3 regions of the Alicyclobacillus sp. TC genome follow, and region 1 is predicted to be linked to each of the others. Evidence: riboswitches for the same ligand, from Rfam matches in the RefSeq annotation. Region 1 holds a riboswitch; each other region holds the start of a gene.
The links. Region 1 has a riboswitch for cyclic di-GMP ahead of sinI (DNA-binding anti-repressor SinI). Riboswitches for the same ligand answer to the same signal wherever they lie in the genome.

Region 2: linked by a shared signal. The riboswitch ahead of FY534_RS12750 (hypothetical protein) and the one ahead of sinI (DNA-binding anti-repressor SinI) in region 1 are both predicted to bind cyclic di-GMP.
Region 3: linked by a shared signal. The riboswitch ahead of FY534_RS12635 (transglutaminase domain-containing protein) and the one ahead of sinI (DNA-binding anti-repressor SinI) in region 1 are both predicted to bind cyclic di-GMP.

The regions. Positions count from the first base shown of each region.
Region 1 covers NZ_CP044434.1:593,046-600,533, reverse strand. Annotated here, with positions in the region: gene FY534_RS02940 (sugar phosphate isomerase/epimerase family protein) at 1-519, opposite strand, end outside; gene FY534_RS02935 (ThuA domain-containing protein) at 610-1,341, opposite strand; gene FY534_RS02930 (3-hydroxybutyrate dehydrogenase) at 1,459-2,247, opposite strand; gene FY534_RS02925 (cysteine hydrolase family protein) at 2,350-2,922, opposite strand; gene FY534_RS02920 (MBL fold metallo-hydrolase) at 2,957-3,691, opposite strand; gene FY534_RS02915 (helix-turn-helix domain-containing protein) at 3,923-4,375, shown strand; cyclic di-GMP riboswitch class I at 5,371-5,467, shown strand; gene sinI (DNA-binding anti-repressor SinI) at 5,530-5,670, shown strand; gene FY534_RS02905 (helix-turn-helix domain-containing protein) at 5,745-6,098, shown strand; gene FY534_RS02900 (hypothetical protein) at 6,311-6,619, opposite strand; gene FY534_RS02895 (hypothetical protein) at 6,625-7,200, opposite strand; gene FY534_RS02890 (hypothetical protein) at 7,248-7,488, opposite strand, start outside.
Region 2 covers NZ_CP044434.1:2,597,837-2,605,324, reverse strand. Annotated here, with positions in the region: gene FY534_RS12760 (tetratricopeptide repeat protein) at 5-583, shown strand; gene FY534_RS12755 (sensor domain-containing diguanylate cyclase) at 805-1,914, shown strand; gene FY534_RS12750 (hypothetical protein) at 1,983-2,726, opposite strand; cyclic di-GMP riboswitch class I at 2,856-2,943, opposite strand; gene pabB (aminodeoxychorismate synthase component I) at 3,018-4,868, opposite strand; gene FY534_RS12740 (undecaprenyl-phosphate glucose phosphotransferase) at 5,015-6,475, shown strand; gene FY534_RS12735 (glycosyltransferase family 2 protein) at 6,509-7,411, shown strand; gene FY534_RS12730 (ABC transporter permease) at 7,408-7,488, shown strand, end outside.
Region 3 covers NZ_CP044434.1:2,572,247-2,579,734, reverse strand. Annotated here, with positions in the region: gene FY534_RS12655 (ABC transporter substrate-binding protein) at 3-1,328, shown strand; gene FY534_RS12650 (carbohydrate ABC transporter permease) at 1,529-2,413, shown strand; gene FY534_RS12645 (carbohydrate ABC transporter permease) at 2,420-3,241, shown strand; gene FY534_RS12640 (hypothetical protein) at 3,303-4,163, opposite strand; cyclic di-GMP riboswitch class I at 4,458-4,542, shown strand; gene FY534_RS12635 (transglutaminase domain-containing protein) at 4,722-6,086, shown strand; gene mntR (transcriptional regulator MntR) at 6,182-6,604, opposite strand; gene FY534_RS12625 (hypothetical protein) at 6,701-6,949, opposite strand; gene FY534_RS12620 (NRAMP family divalent metal transporter) at 6,962-7,488, opposite strand, start outside.

The sequences.
Region 1 (7,488 bases):
AAATCCGGGATGGGGTTCAATTGCAACGCGTACTCCATACTTCTTGGAAAAAGTGTTCACTTCTTTCCAATAAGGTATAGCGATTTCTTCCCATTGCCATTTCAGCACCTCATTAAACTCTGGAGGCCAGGGACAGGTGACCCAGGATGGATGTTGTGAATATTGCGATTCTCCCGGACATCCTGAAAAAGTATTAATGTTTTCTACTCCTATGAGGGCAGCCAATTGAATCGTCTCTTGAATTAATTGACGAGCTTCTTTTGCCGATTCTGGATGAGGATGGAGAGGATTGGCATGACAAGAAAAAGCGCTAATTTCCAATCCATGTTGGCGTATGGTATCTAACCATTCTTGTCTTCTTTGTTGATTCTCTAACAACTCCTGAAGCGGGCAATGTACATTCCCAGGAAATCCACCTGTGCCGATTTCAAGCGTTTCCAAGCCACTGGATGCCACTTTATCTAACATCTCTTCAAAACTTAGATTCGCAAAAAGAACAGTAAAAATACCAATCTTCACAACTCTATTCCTCCTAACAGCACGTTATGGCGAGTTGGTTAACCAGCCTCTGATAGAATTGCAAAAGATAGGGAAGCAATGAAATATGTATCAACTCTGCAAGGAAGGTAGTGTCTCCAACGCTTGAACTTTGCCACAGATTGGCTGTTTCATCTCATGAGGTGCTGCCCATTCTACAGCATTAGCCAAGACTCGTTGAATTTCCGGGTGATGATAGGTGGGGAAAGTTTCATGACCAGGTCGAAAATAAAAGATTTTTCCTAATCCACGGTGATAGGTGCACCCGCTTCGAAAGACTTCTCCCCCGCTGAACCAACTGAGGAAAATCAATTCTTCGGGCTGGGGAATATCAAAATATTCACCATACATTTCTTCCTGCGGAAGTTCAATGAATTCATTGATTCCTTGAACAATCGGATGATTAGGTTGAACTACCCAAAGCCTCTCTTTATCGTTAGCCTCACGCCACTTCAAATCACAGGAAGTACCCATTAACCTTTTAAAAACCTTGGAAAAATGAGCAGAATGCAGAACAATCAGTCCCATACCTTTCCATACTCTCTGCACGACTTTTTCGACAATTTCATCTGAAACTTCTTGATGTGCAATATGCCCCCACCAAATGAGGACATCTGTCTCATCTAACACTTTGTCATTCAACCCATGCATAGGTTGATCGAGCGTAGCCGTTTTGACGTCATACCCCTTTTCACGAAGTGGAGAGGCGATTGCTTCGTGAATACCATTTGGATATAAGGTACTGACTTTCGGATTTTTTTGCTCATGACGAAATTCGTTCCATACCGTTATGCGAACAGACAATAAGAAAACCTCCACCATAAAGCATCTAAAGCGTTTTCTCGACTCTAACACGTTTTTTTTACAAAACCATGACAATCATCTCATTCTTGCGTCTATCTTGAGAAAAACTAATTACAACTACTGCGCAATGTAACCGCCGTCGATAACTACTGCCTGCCCTGTAATGCTACGTCCTGTGTGGCTAGCCAAAAAAAGCACGTAATCAGCTATTTCGCTCGTTTCCAAGAGTCGCTTTTGGGGTACAAGTGGATAAATAACCTCTTCCAAAACTGACTCCAAGGGAACACCTCGCTGAATAGCTAAATCCTTCAACTGGTTTCGCACCAGTGGAGTATCCACATAACCTGGACAAAGCGCATTTACAGTTATGCCATGCTCGGCCCCCTCTAGTGCGGCAACTTTGGTCAGACCAATTACACCATGTTTAGCAGAATTGTAAGCAGCTTTGCCCGCAAATCCTATAAGTCCGTTAATAGAAGCTATATTGATTATCCGCCCCCATTGACGTTCTTTCATATATGGGAAAGCGTACTTTATCGACAAAAAAGGACCTACCAACATCAGTTGCAACAACTGTTGAAACTTATCTGCAGGAAATTCTTCAATATTAGCTACGTACTGCATACCTGCGTTATTGACAAGAATATCTAAGGATCCATAAGAATGAACCGCAAATTCCAAGAGACACTTGACATCATTTTCTGCCCCTGCATCAGCCTGAAAACAAATCGCTTCCAGACCTCTCTTCTGCAATTGAGACACGGCTACATCTGCAGCTTCTTTGCGAATGTCAGAAACAACCACTTTAGCGCCAGCCTCAGCCAAACGTTGAGCAATGGCAAAACCAATGCCGCTGGCTGAACCGGTTACTACAGCCGTCCTGTTGGCTAACGACAAAGATAGCATGCTATCTCTCCTCTTTCGATGGAATGAACCGACCAAAAGTGAACCGCTCACCGCCTATGCTGAACATAGAGATGGGATCTTGTAACTGATATGGTGATGAATTCAATTCAATCGTCCATCGAGCATCTTTGCCCATTCTGCCACTGTCATGACCTCGGCTTGCCTAGGAAAAACTTTTTCTATTAATACTCGATGCACTTCTTCATCAGCATCTAAACAGGCGTCAGCAAGAACCACCAACTCATAATCTTTGTCAGCCGCTTCACGCAACGTCGAAAGTACGACGCCACTAGTGGCAATACCACAAAGAACTAAGCGCTCAATGTGTTGGGCACGCAACAGCACTTCTAAATCACTACCTGTAAAAGCACTCACACGCAGTTTCGTAACAACAGCTTCTTCAGGTTGCGGTGCTACGGACTCGTGAATTTGGGTTGAAAATTCAGATTGAATCATGTCGTTTGGATTTTTGGCAATTCTAGAAAATGATAAATTTCGACTGCTAATTTCAGGATAACCAGGACGAAACGCGACCCTCACAAAAATCACCATAACTTCTGATTTTCTCGCCAAAGCCACCGCATGCTTAAACGGTTCAAGCACGCTAGGATCTTCTGCGAAACGTGAAACAATGCCATTTTGCATATCCATAACAAGAAGAGCAGTTTGACTCATAGGCAATTGCTAAACACCCCCAACGCTCAATTCTTCACTTGACTAAGTTTGCAATTTGTTCGTTGACTTGAAAATTACATAAACCACCGTGATAGCAAACGACTTGTTCAATATCTAAGGCAGCAAATTTTTTTAGAGACTTCAGCGCCTCTTCCATATCTGGTGTTGCCTGTGCGCTGGGTCCAAGAAGCTTCCCATTCTCACTCACCATCGCGTCCCCCGTAACCAGCGTCTTACTATTACGATGGTAGAGACTGATATGACCAGGTGTGTGCCCTGGGGTGTATATCACTTGCAAACCTCCAAAAAACGGAAGCCACTCTCCATCTTCTACTGTTTGATTGACTTTAGCTTGGGGAGGATTCAAAAAGATACTCTCCACCTGACTGCGCATCTCTGCTGGTACTTGTTCCAACATCTGAGCAACACGTTGGCGATTCATTTTGATAGGTTCTTTTTCACCTTCAATGTAAGGTTTATCCTCCGCGTGAGCATAGACAGTAATCGACTTTGGAAGCTCCTTGATTAAACTTTCAATGCTTCCAACGTGATCGATATCCTGATGCGTTAAAATAACGGCAGTTATCGTTTCAAACGACACTCCCGCTTTTTCCACCGCTTCGCGAATTTCATTGAGTTGCCCGGGCATGCCCGCGTCTACTAATATGGCTTGTGAATCATCGTAAAAGAGTGTTGGATGAATTAAATTTTTCCTCCCCATTATATTCATTTCCAATTCCAGCATTTCGACTCCATTGGCTATCTTCATCTATCCCAAGCTGATTTTTCACAGCTTGGGTTTCACCTCCTTATGAACAATGAAAACATGCAACTAATTTACGTTGACGTTAACTGAATAACTTGTATAATATCCTAGACCAAGTGTAAATCGCAATCAACTCGAATATATTTTCTTTTCTGTAGGATAACCTAGAGCCATGTCCTGTAGAAGGAAAGAATACAACCAAAATCAGCTTAGATAAGAAACGGAGGTATATGATTGGCACAACAGGATAAATACTTTTTGACTATCGACAACGTTGCCAAACAGCTTGGTATCACACCAAGAACGCTTCGTTACTATGAGGAAGTTGGACTCATTTCTGCAGCAGCACGCACAAATGGAGGTCATCGACTTTACGATGAAAAAACGATAGACATGCTGCAGCAAATATTGCGTTTAAAAGAGCATCTCGGCATTTCACTGCAAGAGATTCAAGAAACGTTGTCTGCTGAACAATCCTTGCAAGAATTAAAGAAGAATTTTCAAGAGCAAAATGAAAATATAGAAGAACAAAAACGGATCGTCCAAAATTTTATTCAAATACTAGAAGAGTTGATTGAAAAAATGAATCGAAAAGTAGAAAATGTTCAAGCAATGAAATTGCAATATCAAGAAAGAATGGTTCGAGCTAAAAACTTGTTAAAAGAAATAGACTGTTCAAAGGAATAATTCCCCCGTCCAATTGCATAAATACCACAAATACTAGACTCATTGGACTCATGGTCCATGAGTAAATTTATATTTCTTCCCCTAAATACTAGCTCATGAAACCCATTTTTATAATTAAATTATTTATAGTATTTATTGGTATTTGTATATAAAATCAACAGATAACTAGTAAATCTCTTATTTTGATAACAAAAGGAACTTATTCTAGGTACTTCGCCATTGGAGTTCTTTCACTTTCTGCTATTTCAGGAATACAGTTCTTTACGCCTGCCAAAATACAAGCTTTTAACGATTCTCTTGTTAATAAAACGATTACGTTCTCAAGTGATTGGCGGAAAAGCTTACAATCCTATTCAACATCAAAACTTGGAACCACATGCATGAAACAAAGTTTGGGATGGTATGCACTGGAAAATCTTTCATTCCACTTGGGATTATAAATATACTCAATCTACAAGTATTGCGCCCACTTATTAGCATTACGGATCAATTTTTTAATCTGCCTGCACAATCTTTCAATGAGACGCATATTCCGGACCAAGTTCAACCGTTTGAAGGGAGCTATTGTTAAAGAGATGAGCGCTGTCCGTCCATATATGAGCGGTGCAGCGCCAATTTTTTAATTCCTTGATTGATTTTCTGTTAGTTCTCATTCGTTCATCTCTCTCATGAATATTCCGTTCGTATCCCTTACCTCTACCCGCAAAACATATTGGCTTTCTATATTTTCATATTTCAACTGTGTTAGCCTGTTTGTAACGCTCATCTCTGTTTAAACGTTTCTTTTCCTTTCTCGATCCCGTCGCTTTGCATTTCCCCGTTCACCGTTATGACGACAGGACATATGCTTACGGTGCTCGAAAGTATTGTAAACGGAAATAATGTTCCAAATGTTTCAATTCAATCTCTTTCGTTTCAAAATATAGATATGAGTCCAATCGGAACATTTTTAGATTGTCGAAGCACAATCTGTTTCGTATAATGAACGTATCCTAGTTCCTTGAGGGCAAACCTGTTGAAAGACAGGGACGCAAAACTGCGGGTCCTGGATGGAAAAATATAAAATTAAGCCAGGATGGCTGAGTTGCAAGGGTTCGGTAGGAAATCTTACCGAAATGGGGTAAAGGGAATTGCACAACATTCAGCCTAAAACAATGACAGACAAAGAGAACAAAAGGGATACTGAAAGCTTACAGGATTGGGAAGGTTTAATGGCAATGGCTCGAGACTTTGGTTTAACGAAAGAAGAAGTCAGACGCTTCCTCTCTTCCCGCACTATCCAAACGTTGTCTTGAAGGAATAATGTCAATAGTATGAAATGATTCACTTTTATTTAAAATTTACACATGGAGTGGGCGGGGAGACATCTGTGATTGGCAAACGCATACAAGCCTTACGAAAATCTCGTGGTTGGTCGCTCAATGAGTTGTCTGAGCGTTCTGGGGTAGCCAAGTCATACCTAAGTATGATTGAACGAGACAAACAACAAAACCCGTCCATTCAAGTTTTGGAAAAACTTTCTCATGTCTTTCAAATTCCCTTGGTGGAGTTATTACCTGTGGATGTGGTATCCACGGTGGATTCAGAAAATCCATACGGGCTTGATGAAGAATGGCTAGAAATTGCTAGAGAAGCAAAACTTTCCGGGATTGATATTGAAGAATTCAAACAATTTGTTGAATATCAAAGATGGAAAAAAATCCAGGATAAAAGGGATTCTTAATTTTTTATATAATCCGTATCAGTGGCATAAATCAAATGTTTAATCCTCATTTCTTGCGCAATGAGGATTTTTATTTGGAAATTCTCTATTTAGAAATGATTTTCAATATCCCTATCTCTCTTTTCGCAATCGACTCCCTAAGAAAAGCATTCCTATGCCAAGCAGAATAAAACTCAAAGCTTCGGCTAAAGTTTCCAATACAGGTACCCCAGTCACGGGAGATGTTGCTCCAATGACAGAAGATTGACCAGGAGATGAAATGGGAATGACATGAACTGTTTGTCCTTCTGAATGCCCGCCTGACGGGTGACTAGAAATGCTAGAAACTCCCCTTGACTTCCGTTTCCAGAACCTGGTTCTCTAATCGGCGGTGCATTCCCTCCTGATGGATTGGGCTGCGTTACAGTAACAGGAGGATTTCCTCCATTGGGTAAATTGGGCTGAGGTGGTCTATTGGGCGTTGTCGGACCTGACGGATTAGAAGGTGTGCCCACGGGAATCGCTTGAACTTGCACTTGCATATAGCCTAAAGCCCCTGATAATCATTATGAGCGCTTAAAGGCCATTGAAGCGTGTACTGAATGAGCAAGGATTGACCTTCCAATAAAGTAAAAGGTTTGGATTGTACTGTTTGAGAAAAAGGACCCTGTGTTTGAATGGTAGCTTCTTCATCCCCAACGACATAAGCCGTATCACTCATATGCGGTGGAAAATTATCATATTCAAACGCTTTTTGATATCCTGTTCCTGAATAGTCTTTGGAGATATAGGTGCTGGACAAAGTTGTGCCTGTATGACCATTATTTGAAAACAAAGGTCCCCATAGTTTTGTTGTAAAGACCACTTGCTCAGTAACATTTGTTTCGTTCATGATTTCTACAGAACCTGTGCGTGTATCCCCGGGCACTAAGTGATGAACATTAGAAAAAATATGACTTCCATCAGCATATTGTGTAAAAGCTAAACCACCAGAAAATGAAGACGTAAGAGACGGATCGGCCAAAGCAGTCATGCGAAATAATCCATCCGACAGCAATAAAATGCCCACTAACGTACTTCCTGCCACGGCTATGAATCGTTTAGGAAGACGCAATCGACTCATCTTGCACTCACTTCCTTTCAACTACAACCCTACTTTACGAAAACTCTCTAATTTGAAATTTGCGAAACATTCTCATGTTGCACTACATAAGCCCAAGTCATTAATGTGTTGCTAGACGTATTCGGTACAAATGGCGAGGAATTTTTGCAGCCAGCCTCTCCAAGCGGGGAAGTATCCTGTACATAAAGTTGATAGACTACTACTGCAGTTTGTCCCGGAGCTAGAGGAAACCAGGTGGTATTCGAATATGCTGCACTTCCTGCAACGGAATCTACTGCATTAGGAAGT
Region 2 (7,488 bases), 800 kb from region 1:
AAAAATGAAAAAACTTCTTTTATCCCTGACAACTGTAGCTACACTCGGTCTAGTTGCTGGTTGTGGCACTGTCAATCAAACGGCCAATCAAGCGGCCAAGCAGGTTCAAAAGACTGCTAACCAGGCCATCAAGACACCCGGAGGAGTCATGGTAGGCGCTACCGCATATTATGGCGCAGCAAATCTTAAAAAATTTGAGAACGCGGCCAAGGCGCAACCTAAGAGCGAGAAGGCGCAGATGGATGCAGGTATTAGTGCTTTTGATAACCAGCAGTTTGAGAAAGCCATCACTTATTATCAGAAGGCGGCTCAATTAAACCCTAAAGACCCAATTCCTTTAAACAATATAGGTAATGTCTATTTCCGGGGGTTGAAACAGCCAAGCCAGGCACTAGCGTATTACAAAAAAGCTACACAAATAGGTCCAACATACGGAGTTGCGTGGCTTAACTTATATCTCGTACAGATACAACTGAACCAAAAACAAGCAGCCAAGCAAACTCTTCAACAGGCTTTGAAAGTAGTGCCAAAATCCAACGCCTACTATTCAGACTTGCAAAAAGATCTGAATTCCCTGAAGTAATGTGCTTTCTATATAGATCGATCCTCCGCAAGACAGTGTCCTAGTTTTGCGGGGGATTTTTTAATTCTAAAAATAGAATGAACCTTTTGTGCATAAGATATTGAGAATTCTATAAGCTAACTGTACAATAGGAGAAAGTTTGTCTTCCCATTAGTGGATATTCCATACAATGACTAGTATTTATAAAAAAAGATGAGAGATTGTCGGAGGGAAAAGGGGAAATGGACGTGCTCAAAATTCCACAAGCCAAATCTTTGTTGAATTCTGAGGATGCCCATGCCTCCAAGGAATGGCCACCCAAGGTTCGACGTGAAGTAAATCCTGCCCTCTCTGGTGAAGATGCTGTTCATCGTCGCCGTTCACCGATGGAAACCAGTGAGCGGTTAGGAGAGGAAGGGCTGGAAATGGCCGCGAGTGATGCTGCGCAATTAGCGCTGTACGAACACTTGGATTTGCTTTCCGACATTCTCAAACATATGTCCGATCCGTTGGCGGTTGTCCGCCAGGGGCCAGATGGTGAATATACTTACATTTTTGGCAACCCATCAGCGGAAGCGCGTATTGGGGGATGGCAGGGACTTACTGGACGTTCTTTGCATGATGTGCACAGTATCCATGTTCTCGAACAACTCATTCCACTTATGCGCACTGTAACGCAAAACAGCGGGCGGCATGTGATGGATATGGATTTTGAAGGCTGGTGCGGCGAAGTGGTCGTTGACCCTCTTCCGCAGCGGCTTGCTGAGCATCGCTATTTTCTTCTGACTATACGTGATATATCTGAGCGTAAACGCTATGAAAAGAAACTGAAAAAGGCTGCCTATCGCGATCCGCTGACTAAGCTCCACAATCGTCGATACTTAGATCGGTGCCTGCGACTTCTTCGTAATTCTCGCGCAACATATGGACTTTTTTATATTGACTGCGATAATTTTAAATTTATCAATGATCGTTATGGTCATGACGCAGGCGATGCGTTTTTGGTGCAATTTTCAGAACGTTTACGTGGAGCGGTGCGCCAAAGAGATGTGGTTGTGCGCCACGGTGGAGATGAATTTATTGTGCTCTGCCGAATACACGGACTGGAAGAGTGTAATCTGGTAGGACAACGTCTCGTTCGCGCGTTGAGTGGACAATATACCATCGCTGGGCAGACCATTGAGGGCGCGGTTAGTGTAGGGGCCGCCTGTTATCCGGTGCAAGTGGAGACGCTGGAAGACTTGATTTTGGCTGCAAACGAAGCTATGCATCAATCCAAACATGAGCGTAAAGGACAATTGACCGTGTACCGGTTTGTTTCGCCAAAGCTGGAATCGTTGCTGAAACGTTGAAACCGCTTGTTTCTCTGTTGGCGAGATATTTATCATAGCAGTACACGGTCAAATGTCATGCTTGCCCCTTAATCTCCGGAGTTATCCCCTGTATTGCCATAGACTGATCCTGTAGTTGACCCGTCTCCTGAATTACTGCCGTTATTCTGTTGTGAATTGTTTTGTCCGTCTTGTCCATCATTTTGATGATCTTGACTGTTGCCGTGATCTCCATGTTTTTGAGAAAATTGTTGAATCAGGTTTTGCAGAACTGAGTTTGCGTTGCCCGGATTTCCTTCCGTTTCTTGTTCAGCTCTTAACAATCCTTTGGCCCAAACATTTAAATCACTCGTGCTGTTATCCGATGTGCTTGTATTGGTGGACGTACTCGTACTGCTAAGCAATCCATTTAATTGATTCAATACTTGTTGCTGGTCATTGCTCGGAAGTTTCTCAATACTTTTGAGAATATCTTTAAAATCTCCTACCTGTTGATCTAGGTTGCTGTTCTCACTGGAAAGTTGTTGTAGGCTCTGTGATGGAGAATCCATAGAGAAGTTTTTGACGTCGCCATTCCACTGGTTCACAATACCTTGTTTTTGGAGCACTTGCTGTACGGCATAAAGTTCAGCATAAGTTGTGCCGCCATAAACAAGAGCACTGCCCTTGATGCCGTCGTAATTCGCGATTTCTTTCTGAGCCTGGACAAAGTTGCTGGTAGCTGCAAACACAGCACCTCCCGCAAGCAGCGAGCCAAAGAGCGTACCAACGACTGCACCGGTAAGGAGAGATTTTTTGTCTGGCTGTAATTGACTGAACCATTTCTTCATCAAGTTTACCCAACCCCTTTTACTTCGATGGATGAAGCCAGTAAGCTATTGAATCTGGCTTGAAAGAAAAGAAAAACTGGCAGACAGGCTGGAGGACACCTGATTGCCAGTTAAACCACGTCATCATTCATGAGTGGCAACTGGCAAGCATGGCGATTCTCTCGCTTTAGCCCCTTTAGCTTTGCGTCCCTGCATTTCCACAGGTTTGCCTTTGACACATGTTAAATTTAATTCTTAAATTTGTCTTTATCATAATCATTCTATTCGGGCTTGTCTATAAAAAATAGAATATAATTAAATATTTTTGCATATTTCAACCTTTCTCCATCCGCGAACCGAATTGATAAACCACAGATGCTCCGCATGCAACACGTCGTCCAACGACAGCACGCTTTCTTCTACAAGTCCTCGTTTTAAAAGATGTTGGCGCAGCGTACCTGCTAAAAGGCCACAATGGCGATGGGGTGTCCAATAGCGACCCTTATCCCATACGACTAAATTACCAATCGTGAATTCAGTTACTTCACCACGCTCATTCCAAAGTAAAGTATCAAGTACGTTAGGATTGGTTGAAACGTGTACTTGATAAAGGTTCCGATAGGTTGTTTTGTGATAGAGAAACAAGTTTGTTGAGTCCACGGGGTTTTGGGCAAGCATGATTTTGAAGACAGGGTTTTGTCTGGTGCTTTCTGGGTTTGGCAGTGCATCGGTTCTCCCGTGCATACGTTCTGTAGGTTGGAAGTTGATATCATATCCTCCTTTTGCATCCACAGTCAGACGTACGCGCAAAGCTGCTTCATGAAAACTGGCAATGCTCAGTGAATGCAAATCAGCCAGAATGCGTTCTTCTGGCAAAGGAAAATGGAAAAAAGCTGCGGATGATCGCAATCTTTCCATATGTTCCTCTAGTAGCACAAACTGTCCATCTTGCAGTAAGAGTGTTTCTAGTAAAGCAAATTCCTTGTGGTAAAAAGGTGAACGATTTTGTCTGAGAAATGCTGTTTTAGCCTGAGTCTCACGCCACTCTTCGGTTGGTGTAGAATCTATGGTTATGCCTCCGCCAACACCGTACTCCGCTTGCCAAGTGTTTCCCTTTTGATGCAATGTAACGGTACGAATGGCCACGTTGAATATCGCGTCTCCGCCTGGTTTGACATAGCCAATAGCTCCACAGTAAACTCCGCGCGGTTCAGCTTCCAACTCAGCAATACGCCGCATCGTTTGAATTTTGGGCGCTCCAGTAATCGACCCGCAAGGGAACAAGGCGCTAAAAATGTCTTCCAAACGGACGTTGAGTTGCAAGTTTCCACAAATGGTGGAGGTCATTTGCCAAACGGTAGGATATTCTTCAATTTCAAACAGCACAGGTACATGTACGCTGCCGATTTTACAAATTCGGCTCATATCGTTGCGCAGCAAGTCGACAATCATTACATTTTCCGCTCGATTTTTTTCGGATTGCTTCAGCCAATCTCTGTTGTACAGGGTTTCCTCCAGCCATCGACCTTTCTCGGCGGTTCCTTTCATCGGTTTGGTCAAAAGAATACGTTCAGAATTTTCTCTAGATGTAGAGGTACGGAAAAACAGTTCAGGTGAGAAAGAAAGCAGACGCCAACCGGGAAATTCTAAATAAGCTGCATACGGGCAATTTTGCTGTTCTTTCCAGTATTCATAGAGAGTCTGCGGATTTTCATTCAAAATGGTATGCAACCGATAAGTGTAGTTCATCTGATAGGTTTCGCCGGCTTCAATCAACCGTCTTATCGTATCGAGATCATCCGCAAATTGCTGTTCCGTCTTGGACGGCGTCCATGGATTGGGCAAATTTATGGAAGCAGTCTGCGGAGATTTTGCAGTTAAATGTAAATGCTGGACGTCTGCAAAAATGGCAAACCAAGCTAGTGGCAGTTCTGTTTGCTGCGCACAGACTTGATAAGCGTCGTCAAAAGCTGGGGCGGCTTCATAACTCAGAAAACCGGCTGCGTAATAGCCTGAGCGACTCCATAATTCAACATTTTGGAGGACAGGCCGTACTTCGGATAGATGGTGTGCGGCAAAAATTTTGATGGGTTGAGAGAAGTAAAGTTGTTCAGGCTGGTTGTTTTCATCATAGAAGTCAAAACACAGTTTGACAGAATTTTTCATTGACACGTTAGAATCACCTTCAAAAAAGTTGATCACTTCGCTATACTGTACACAGTGAAACTTTGTCAAATCTTAAAATTTCGGATAACCTGAGTAAAGAGATAGAACAAGCATGGTAAAGGGTTGAAGGCGCAGGAGGGAAACCGTTGTTTCGAACCTACCAGGTCTTCTGGAATCGTATGTTTCAGATCATAGACGCCTGCATTGTCATTTTGTCGTTTTTTGTCGCTTGGCGTATCAAATTTGATACTGGACTTCTTCCTTACCGCGGACATGAACCGTTGGCTAGCTTTTTGCCGGCCATTTTGATCAGTTTGCCGCTCTTCTGGCTGGCTAACTGGATAGGTGGCCTATATAAACCCATTCGTTCTCGCACCTTTTTTCAAGAAGGTGCGGCGCTCATTCGTTCGCTGTTTTTCGGCATGTTGTTTTTCATGAGTTTGCTCTATTTTCTCCATTTGGCTCAATTTTCGCGTGCCGTTCTGATTTTATTTGCAGTTGTCTATGCGTCGCTCATTGTTGTGGAGAGAATAGCTGTCCGCAGTACGCTCAGTTTGTTGCGCAGTCGCGGTTTTAACAAGAAATTTATTTTGCTCGTCGGTTATACGCCTGCCACAGCGCGGTTTATTGAAGCCATGGATGCGCATCCCTGGTTTGGCTATCATGTACTAGGATGTGTTTTACCGCAGGGGGCAAGTTTTATCACTCGTGAAAAACCTGCCTTGCCTGTACTGAATACTATAGACAATCTTGATGATGTACTTCATGAGCATTTGGTCGATCACGTTCTTATCTCGCTCTCCCGCCAGGATGTGTCCTATCTTCCGCATGTCATGAGTGTTTGTGAAGCGCATGGCGTGCAGTCGCTGATTCTCCCTGATTATTTCGATGTTCTGCCTGCTCGTCCTCGCTTTGAGACATTCGCGGGTATGCCGTTGATTGATACGCGCTATGTGCCGCTGGATGACGCTCTCAACGCTATGTTTAAGCGAGCGTTTGATATTTTATTTTCTGTACTTGTTTTAGTGGGCTTGTCTCCGCTCTATTTGGCGATTGCACTGGCGGTCAAACTGACCTCTCCTGGTCCTATCTTATTTAAACAGGAGCGAGTTGGCAAAAACCGCCGCTTGTTCACCATGTATAAGTTTCGTACCATGGTGGTGAATCCCTCAGTTTCATCGGTTGTTGAGCATGACAATGGCAACCATGAAGTGGCGGTCACTCAGTTGGAAGCGGATTTGGGTTGGACGGTTCCCAACGATTCAAGGCGCACAGCGCTTGGCAAGTGGCTGCGAAAAACCAGTCTTGATGAGTTGCCGCAATTTTGGAATGTCTTGATTGGCGATATGAGTGTCATTGGCCCGCGTCCAGAACGTCCTCAGTTTGTCGATAAGTTCAAGGAGGAAGTTCCTAAATACATGGTCAAACACCGTGTGCGTCCGGGTATTACAGGTTGGGCGCAAGTCAATGGCTGGCGTGGTGATACTTCTATAGTGGAGCGAATCAAGTTTGACATCGATTATATTGAAAATTGGTCATTGCTCCTCGATTTTCAAATCGTCTGGAAAACGCTGACGAGAGGGTTTGTGGATGAGAATGCGTATTGAATAAAATATCCGATTAATTATATTCCGGATAGAATGAGGTTAATTGAAATGATCTCTGTTCTTCTAGTTACTTACAATTCGTCAGGAGTTATTAAAGACTGCTTGGAATACTTAGGAAATAGTAATATAGCTAGTATGCTTGAAATTATTATAGTAGATAATGCTTCTACAATTCAGGAATGGGAATATACAATTCAATTATTAGATCAATATAGATGTTATTTCTATAATATAAAGTCGATGAGATTAAATGAGAATCTAGGATATGCATTTGCGAATAACAGAGGGGCTGAGATTGCTGAGGGGGAGTATTTGTTATTGCTCAACCCAGATTGTTATGTAGGAAAGGATGCCATAGAAAAATGCTTGCATGTGCTTGAAAATAGAAAAGATATAGGGGCAGTTGGCTGTCAATTAAGAATGCCTAATGGTGAACTTGATTTAGCCTGCAAGCGTTCACTTCCTACATTATGGAATTCAGCAATGAAATTTTCGGGGATTTCTAAATTGTTTCCTCGTATTAAATGGATTTCCGGTTATAATCTGACCTATTTGCCAGAAGATATCTCGTGTGAAGTTGGATGTATTTGTGGAGCATTTTTATTAACACGCACAAATCTATATTGGGAACTTTCTGGATTGGATGAAGTTTTTTTTATGTATGGTGAAGATATTGATTTTTGTAAGAGAATACGAGATAAAGGAAAATTGATTTGGTATGAGGGTAAAATAATTTCTTTGCACATAAAAGGTGCAAATGGAGGGAGAAAAACTTTAACTAGTAAAAATTCATTTTACAATGCTATGATAATTTATTTTTCTAAACATTACCCCAATAAAAAAATGACATTATATATAATTAATTTATTAATAAATATTATAACAAAATATAATTCGTATATTATTAGAAAAAATAAAAAGGTTGATATATTATGATAGATAGAATAAAAGAAATTTATGAGTATAGAACAATGTTTTGGAGTTTGACTTTATCAGAGTTAAGAACAAAGTAT
Region 3 (7,488 bases), 830 kb from region 1:
ACGTGAAAAAATTTAGAAAAATAGGTGTCGCGGCAGTAGGAGTTTTGACATTGACTGCGCTCGTTTCTGGTTGTGGAACTGCCAATACGACGAATTCTACACCAAGCTCCAGTGCTCCGGTACCAACAGGAAATGCTGGAACAACTGGAAAATTAGAGATTTTCTCTTGGTGGACAGGTGTTGCATCATCAAAAGCGTTGAAAGCTTTGATTCATGTTTTTAATGAAAAATATCCTCACGTCCAAGTTATCAATGAAGCAGTGGCGGGTGGAGCAGGTTCAAATGCACATGCCGTTTTGGCTAGCCGCATGACAAACAACAATCCTCCAGGAACCTTCCAAGTGCATGCTGGTAATGGATCTTTGTATTCTTGGGTACAAGCTGGAGACTTGGATTCCTTAAACAACCTTTACCAAAGTCAAGGATGGTTGAATAAGTATCCGAAATCATTACTCAATTTGATTACCTTTAATGGGAATATTTACGCTGTGCCTGTAGATATGCAGAGAGCCAATGTGCTTTGGTACAATCCGTCCATTTTCAAGAAATACAATCTGACACCGCCAACTACCTTTAGTCAGTTTTTCCAAGACGCTAAAGTCTTAAAAGCGCATGGTATTACTCCGCTTGCTTTGGCCAATCATGGAAACTGGGAAACGACGCTTCTCTTTAGCGACGTATTGTTAGGTACAGTTGGATATACAGATTACAACAAATTATTGCATGGTCAAATGTCTTGGAACAGTCCTGGTGTTGTGCAGGCTGCGAATACCTTCACCAAAATGATGCAATATACCAATTCCGATGCTTCTGCCTTGCACTGGCAACAGGCCGATCAATTGGTGGCGAATGGTCAAGCGGCTATGAACGTCATGGGTGACTGGGCACAAGGTTACTTTAAAACCACGTTGAACCTGACACCTGGCAAAGACTTTGGTTGGGCGCCGACACCTGGTACTCAAGGAGTGTTCTCAGTAGTTTCCGACGTCTTTGCTCTGCCTTCCAAACTCAGCGCTTCACAAAAAGCAGTGGCTCTGAATTTCTTGAAAGTCCTTGGATCGGCCGAGGGGCAAAAAGTTTTCAATCCATTGAAAGGTACTTTCTCGCCTCGTCTTGATGCAAATCCAAGTGACTACGATGCTTACTCTCAAGCGGCCATGAAGTCTTATCAAAAAGACCAACTCACACTGTGTATTGGTCAGGGTGCTGTAAACCCAGGCTTTACTACAGCCTTTGAGAATGCTATGGCCATTTTTGTTACAAACCACAATACCAAGCAGTTTATTCAATCTATTGAGAATGCGGCTCAAACCAATCCTTTGAGCTAAACTGCTTGGATGCTAAAAAAGAAGAAGGCTGCCCCGTCTGTGCAAAAGCCAGGCGGGGAACCTTTTTGCAGCGGTATAGTCCGCTAAGAATCTGTGAGATTGGCAGGTGAGAGCGCTTGAGTCAAGTGGTGGATGTGCAATTAGCCAAAACAGGACCTGAACGTCGGAGAAAACGGCTCTCGTCAGGGAAAATTTGGTCTATGATCACGTTGATTCCGTCCATGATTCTCTTACTCATTTTTGTGTATGGTTTTATTGGCTGGACGGGTTGGGTTTCAACAACCGCTTGGAACAGCATCATTCCCAATTTTCTTTCCGTAGGTTTAAAGAATTATCAGATAGTCTTTCAAACGTTTCGTTTTCAATCAGATATTCGGAATATGGTTGTTTTTACTATTCTATTCATTCTCATCTGTCTGATTGTAGGCTTGTGTCTGGCATTATTAATTGATCAGCGCATTAAAGCGGAGTCTTTTTTCCGCAGTCTCTATCTCTTTCCCATGGCGATTTCTGCAGTTGCCACGGGTGTTGTTTGGTCTTGGCTGCTGAATCCAGACACTGGCGTGAACTTGATATTAAAAGCTTTTGGACTTAAACATGTGCCTCAATGGTTTCTCAGTACTCGAATAGTTCCAGGTATTCCGGGTGGACAAATTCAAATTGGTATTCCTATTGCTCTTTTGGCTGTGTTGATAGCATCCGTTTGGCAGATGTCAGGCTTTGCAATGGCCGTATATCTTGCTGGATTACGCGGTATACCTGATGAATTAAAAGAGGCGGCAAAAATTGACGGTGCTAATGCCTGGAGAACTTTTTGGTCAGTCATTCTCCCGCAATTGAAGGCCACGACAACAACCATCATTATTATTTTGACTGCAGCATCCTTGAAGGTGTTTGGCTTGATTTATGCCATGACAGGTCCCGGACAAGATTTTGTCACAGACATGCCAAGTATGAATATGTTTCAAACGACCTATCAGGGAGATCAGTTTGCGCAAGGTGCGGTTATTTCCATTGTCATGTTAATTTTGATAGCTCTCTTTATCATTCCCTATCTCATTTCGACTCTACGGGAGGAGGAGTAAACCATGTTGGCGATTCGAAGAATCAATCGCGGGCTGCTCTACGTATTGCTGCTGCTCATTGCCTGTTTTTACCTCATTCCCGTATATGTTGTTTTGGTTACCAGTTTTAAAACCAATACAGAAGTCAGTTTGTCGCAAATGTGGTGGCTTCCACACCAATGGAGTTTACAAGCGCTTGGTGCTGCTTGGCATGCTTTAGGTCCTAATTTTGGTAACAGCTTTATGTTGGCCATTCCTGCCACCATCTTGGCGTCACTGTTTGGCTCCATTAATGGCTACGCATTATCTAAATGGAAGTTTAAAGGCGCCAATGTGGTGTTCTTTCTCATATTGTTTGGAATGTTTATTCCTTATCAAAGCGTATTGATTCCGCTCTTGAAAGTACTTGATTTGATTTCTCTGTACAACACGATTCCTGGCCTGATTTTGGTTCACGTGGTGTATGGAATTCCTATTTGTACACTTATATTCCGTAATTTTTACGCTTCGATTCCAACGGATATTATTGAATCTGCGCAAATTGACGGAACAGGATATTGGGGGATTTATCGGCATATCATTTTGCCGCTTTCTATTTCTGGATTTGTGGTAGCGGGAATTTGGGAGTTTACACAAGTATGGAATAACTTCCTCTTTGCCGTGGCTGTGACCAATCCACCTCATCAGCCTGTGACAGTAGCCCTTGTCAATATCGCGGGCAGTCAAACGGTGCAATTTAACGAGCAGATGGCCAGTGCCTTGATTGCGTCGATTCCAACGTTGATTGTTTATATCTTCCTGGGTAAATATTTTGTTCGAGGACTACTGGCGGGATCGGTTAAAGGTTAATCAGAAAGATAATGCAGAAGAATTTTCTATGTAGCCGTGCCCAGCCAATGAGCCATTCGGTTCATGAGCGGGCGCGGTTTGATTTTGAAGAAGATAAACGACGTAAAAGGTTTAATAATGCAGAAATACTCACCCACATAGAACCCCAAACAAAAGAAGAGGCAAGAGCGGTACTAAAATGGAAATAAAGATTTGCTGGATTCCCATCCACCGTTATATTAGAGAGAAAGGGAGCATTCAGCGGAGTATGGAGACCCATGCCTGTTAAACTGGATTGGTGGAAGAGGTTAAGTATGTGCTCCCGCAACCAGCCAAACAGGCGGGCGAAACCGGCTGCAACAAGGTACCATGGATAAAGAAAAGCAATCAGGACTGAAACAATGGGGGCAAAAGAGATGACACCGAGATCGAGCAAAAGTATACAGGCCCACCAATACCAGCGGATTCGCAAATAGCGTTCTAGTTTTTCTTTGATGAGTGTAGCGCCCCAGATAGACAGATAAGGAAGCGGTACCACACAAAGTAAGCGCCAACGAATCGTTTGACGTTTACGCGACAGTGTTTGTGGACTGTAAAAGGTTGTATTCGTGTCTGGTGGCTGGTTATCCAATCGTGGTTTTTCTATTGTAGATGCATTTTCCGCACCGGAGATCCGCTCTTTGCGCTTCCATCCTGAATAGACGACGGGGCGCTCAGCGTTGGCTTCCGGTAATTCTTCCATGGCGTTTGAATGTACATCTGTGCGTCGTAACGCTGTACAATAGGCGAGTCCAGCTAAGAATTCACTTTTCGTCATACGCTTTTGAAACAGTTCATGATCTGAGAGATCAAATCCATCCATATCCAGAATCCACAGACCGTAGCTTTGTTCCCATTCCCGTAAAGTTTTTCTTTCTTCTGTAGGGCGACTATATCTGCGCACGTCTTTCACCTCTGCAGCATGCTCTGCTAGCAGAATACCTATCCTATCGATTTGCTGCAACTGTTAAAAAAAGAGCGATCCAATCGGATCGCTGTAAGGGGGTTAGGGCTGTTCCATGGGAATGATTATATGTTAGAAATATTGAAAGAGCATTGAAAAAATCAATACTCGGCCAACAGGACAAATGCTCTTTTCTGTTCTATTTAAAATAAAATAGACAAAAAACTTCGACACCTATTTACAATTTTCGTATGTTTGATAGAATAGTAGACATCAATTCGCATATTCCACCAACGATGCTCAGGGCAAACCAGTAGAAATGCTGGGACGCAAAGCTTCGGGTCTACGGGTTCATACCTATGATAGCCGGGCTGCCATGGTTGCTGATGTTAAAGAGCAATCTTCCCTGGGGAGATTGCTCTTTTTTCTCCAAACCCAAGGCTGGTTGTCCTTTGCTTCGGCACCGCTGCTCACCCTCCGAATGTCTGCATCCCCCCAGTCAATGCTGTGCAGACATTCGGCACCACGCGGTGTGGTGGCTTTGGAGGAAAAATAGACATGGCAAAGCATGGATGGGCTGTAGGGGTAGCAACGATTTCAACACTTTCCATAGGGGCGTTCTGTGCGCCACAAGTTTTCGCAGATGGTCTTTCCGCACCCCATTTTCCCAATCAAGCACAATCCGATAGTATGTATTGGTCAAGAGCTAGCAATGACTTTTATATACAAGCCAGCAGTGTACCTTATACAGAGAGTGGGACGCAAACACTGCTTAATATTCAACCTGGAGAGTCGTTATACTTAATGGCCTATACAGGGGACAAAAATCTGACTTCCGTTCGTTGGTTGGTCAATAGTCCTGATGCTGCCATTGTGCCGGATTCACCAGATGAGCTTTGGACGTATGGCTCCAAAACCGTCCAAATGGCTGTTTTCACAGCGAGTGAGCCTGGTATTTATACAGTGCAAGCTAGCTCCGAGGGTCAGTACAGTGTGCCTTTGGTACTGATAGTAGGGTTACAACAACTAACTGGTCGAATTTCTCCTGAATCATCTCAATGGACAGGTGTACAGCCCTTCTCTGCAACTGATGCCGGATCAGCGTTAGCTACTGGCGAGACGGGTGATATTCAATATGTAGAGTACAACCCCATAGCCAATACAGACTGGATTCCTGTACAGGGAACGGTCATGGGGAATGAATCTCATGTTGTCGTTCAGCTATCCAGTAACAGTGGACAAGGTATATGGAATTATCTTCTCCCTGTGCAAAATCACGAATTCTCGGCAGATATTCGTTCTCCTTTTACTGGAAGTATTAACATTTCCTATATTTCTCAATTTTATCGCCAGCTAAATACTTCTGGAGATTACACATGGCAAGGGGGATATACACTTTCTGTCAATGGACCGCCAACAAGTGAGTCCAGAAAGGCGTTACTGTATTCGGCGTTTATGGATGGAAATGTAAATCCGGATGCCAGTAAGATAGCGAGCCAAATTTTCGCCAATTCTCCATCTCCAGAAACGGCTGCGGCTGCTATTGCAAATTATGCCAGTGAGAGCATGTCGTATGATTGGTCCATGGTAGATGGGGGCAAGTATTTGTTTGAAGATGTTGCATCAGCGTATTCTTTGCGTAGTGGTGTTTGCGAAGAGATTGCGGAATTAGCAGCAACGATGATGAAATCAGTTGGCATTCCCGCAGAAACTGTAATTGGTAAAGCCCCAGTCAATAGTGCGGAAGATAATCATGAGTGGCTTCAAGCGGACGTGGGAGGCCGTTGGGTAGTCATGGATCCGACTTGGGATAGTCCCAATCAGGGACCCAACACTTTATTGTCCAACGAATATATGACAGAAACTGTTTCTCTGGAGACTAGCCATCTGCCTGATAATCGCCTGGTGGGCAGTATTCAGTAATCGTAATCGCAGCTTAATGATGTGTTCCTGGATGGGGTTTATACAAATAAACCTTCATAAGATGATTCAAAAAGCTAAGACGCAGGTAATGCGCCTTAGCTTTTTTGTTTGGACCATTGATTGAATTCTTCCCACCATTCGGGATGAGCTTCAATAAACTCCATCAGGTTGCTGATTTTTTTCATGGCGTTGCGTGAAAAATAATGTTCAATACCTTCCACCGTTCGGTCAATCTCCTCTGTGTCCGTGAGACCAAGCGATTGAAGAAAAGACTCCAACATCTGATGTCGTTTGGATAGATGCAAACCAAGGGAATAGCCTTCTTGTGTTAGGTTAAGGCCTCGGTAACGCTCGTAAATCAACAGTCCATCTTCATCTAATTTTTGAATCATTTTGGAAACCGAAGCATTATTGATACCGAGTCGGTCAGCAATATCGGTAACTCGTGCATAACCTTTATTTTGAATCAGAATCCAAATGGCTTCAATATAGTCTTCCTGACTCGGGGTGGTGGACACCGAGCAACACTCCTCTCCGCCTCGACCGCTGGGTTCGCGGATTTTGTGCGGACATCATTGATGTTGGTTGCGCGTTGTCTCAACCATTCGAGTCATTTATCGAAGGTTATTGACAACCGTGAATGCTACGGCAACCAACATGAAAACAACGTAAAGCCGCAGACCCCAAATTAAGGTCTTTAATCCCCAGCCGAGTGGCATACGGCCCATATTTTCCAAGCGCTGCATCGCTTCTTTTTGTTCAGTGAGCAACGCTTCAACAAGCTCCGGATGCTTCTCCATCTCTCTTTGTGTTCGTATTGTAACAGAACTTGTATCGTTCGTCGCTATGGAAGTTGTTGTCATGCTGTTCACCTCTTATAACGTGAAGTTGGGGAAAATGGCTGTCAAAGCGTACAGGATACCAGCTATGCAAATGAAGACGCCGATACTGATTGCTAATGTGTTGGCCCATGCTTTGTTGCGGTATTCGCCCATAATCTCCTTGTCATTGACGAGCAGAAGTAGAAAGCCTAATGCTGGCGGCATGGTGAGTACGGCAATCACGTTGACAATGAGTACCACCCATTCTAGTGGGAAATGGGGGATGAGCACAATGCCTCCTGCCACCAGAACAATGGCGAATAGTGTTAGGTAAAAAGGTTTCGCTTCTTTAAATGAACTGTTCAAGCTATGATTTTTCCTCTGAACTTCACCATAAGCGTAAGCAGAAGAAGTTGAAATGGCAGTAGCAGCTACAAGTCCAGCTTCCATAATTCCCATCGCAAACAAAGTGGAACCTGTTCGCCCAATGTACGGTTGGAGAGCTTGCGCAAACTGAGCTGCGCCAAACGACGCGCTGTTCATGTGATGAATAAACAAAGGCGATGTAGCAATGATGCAAG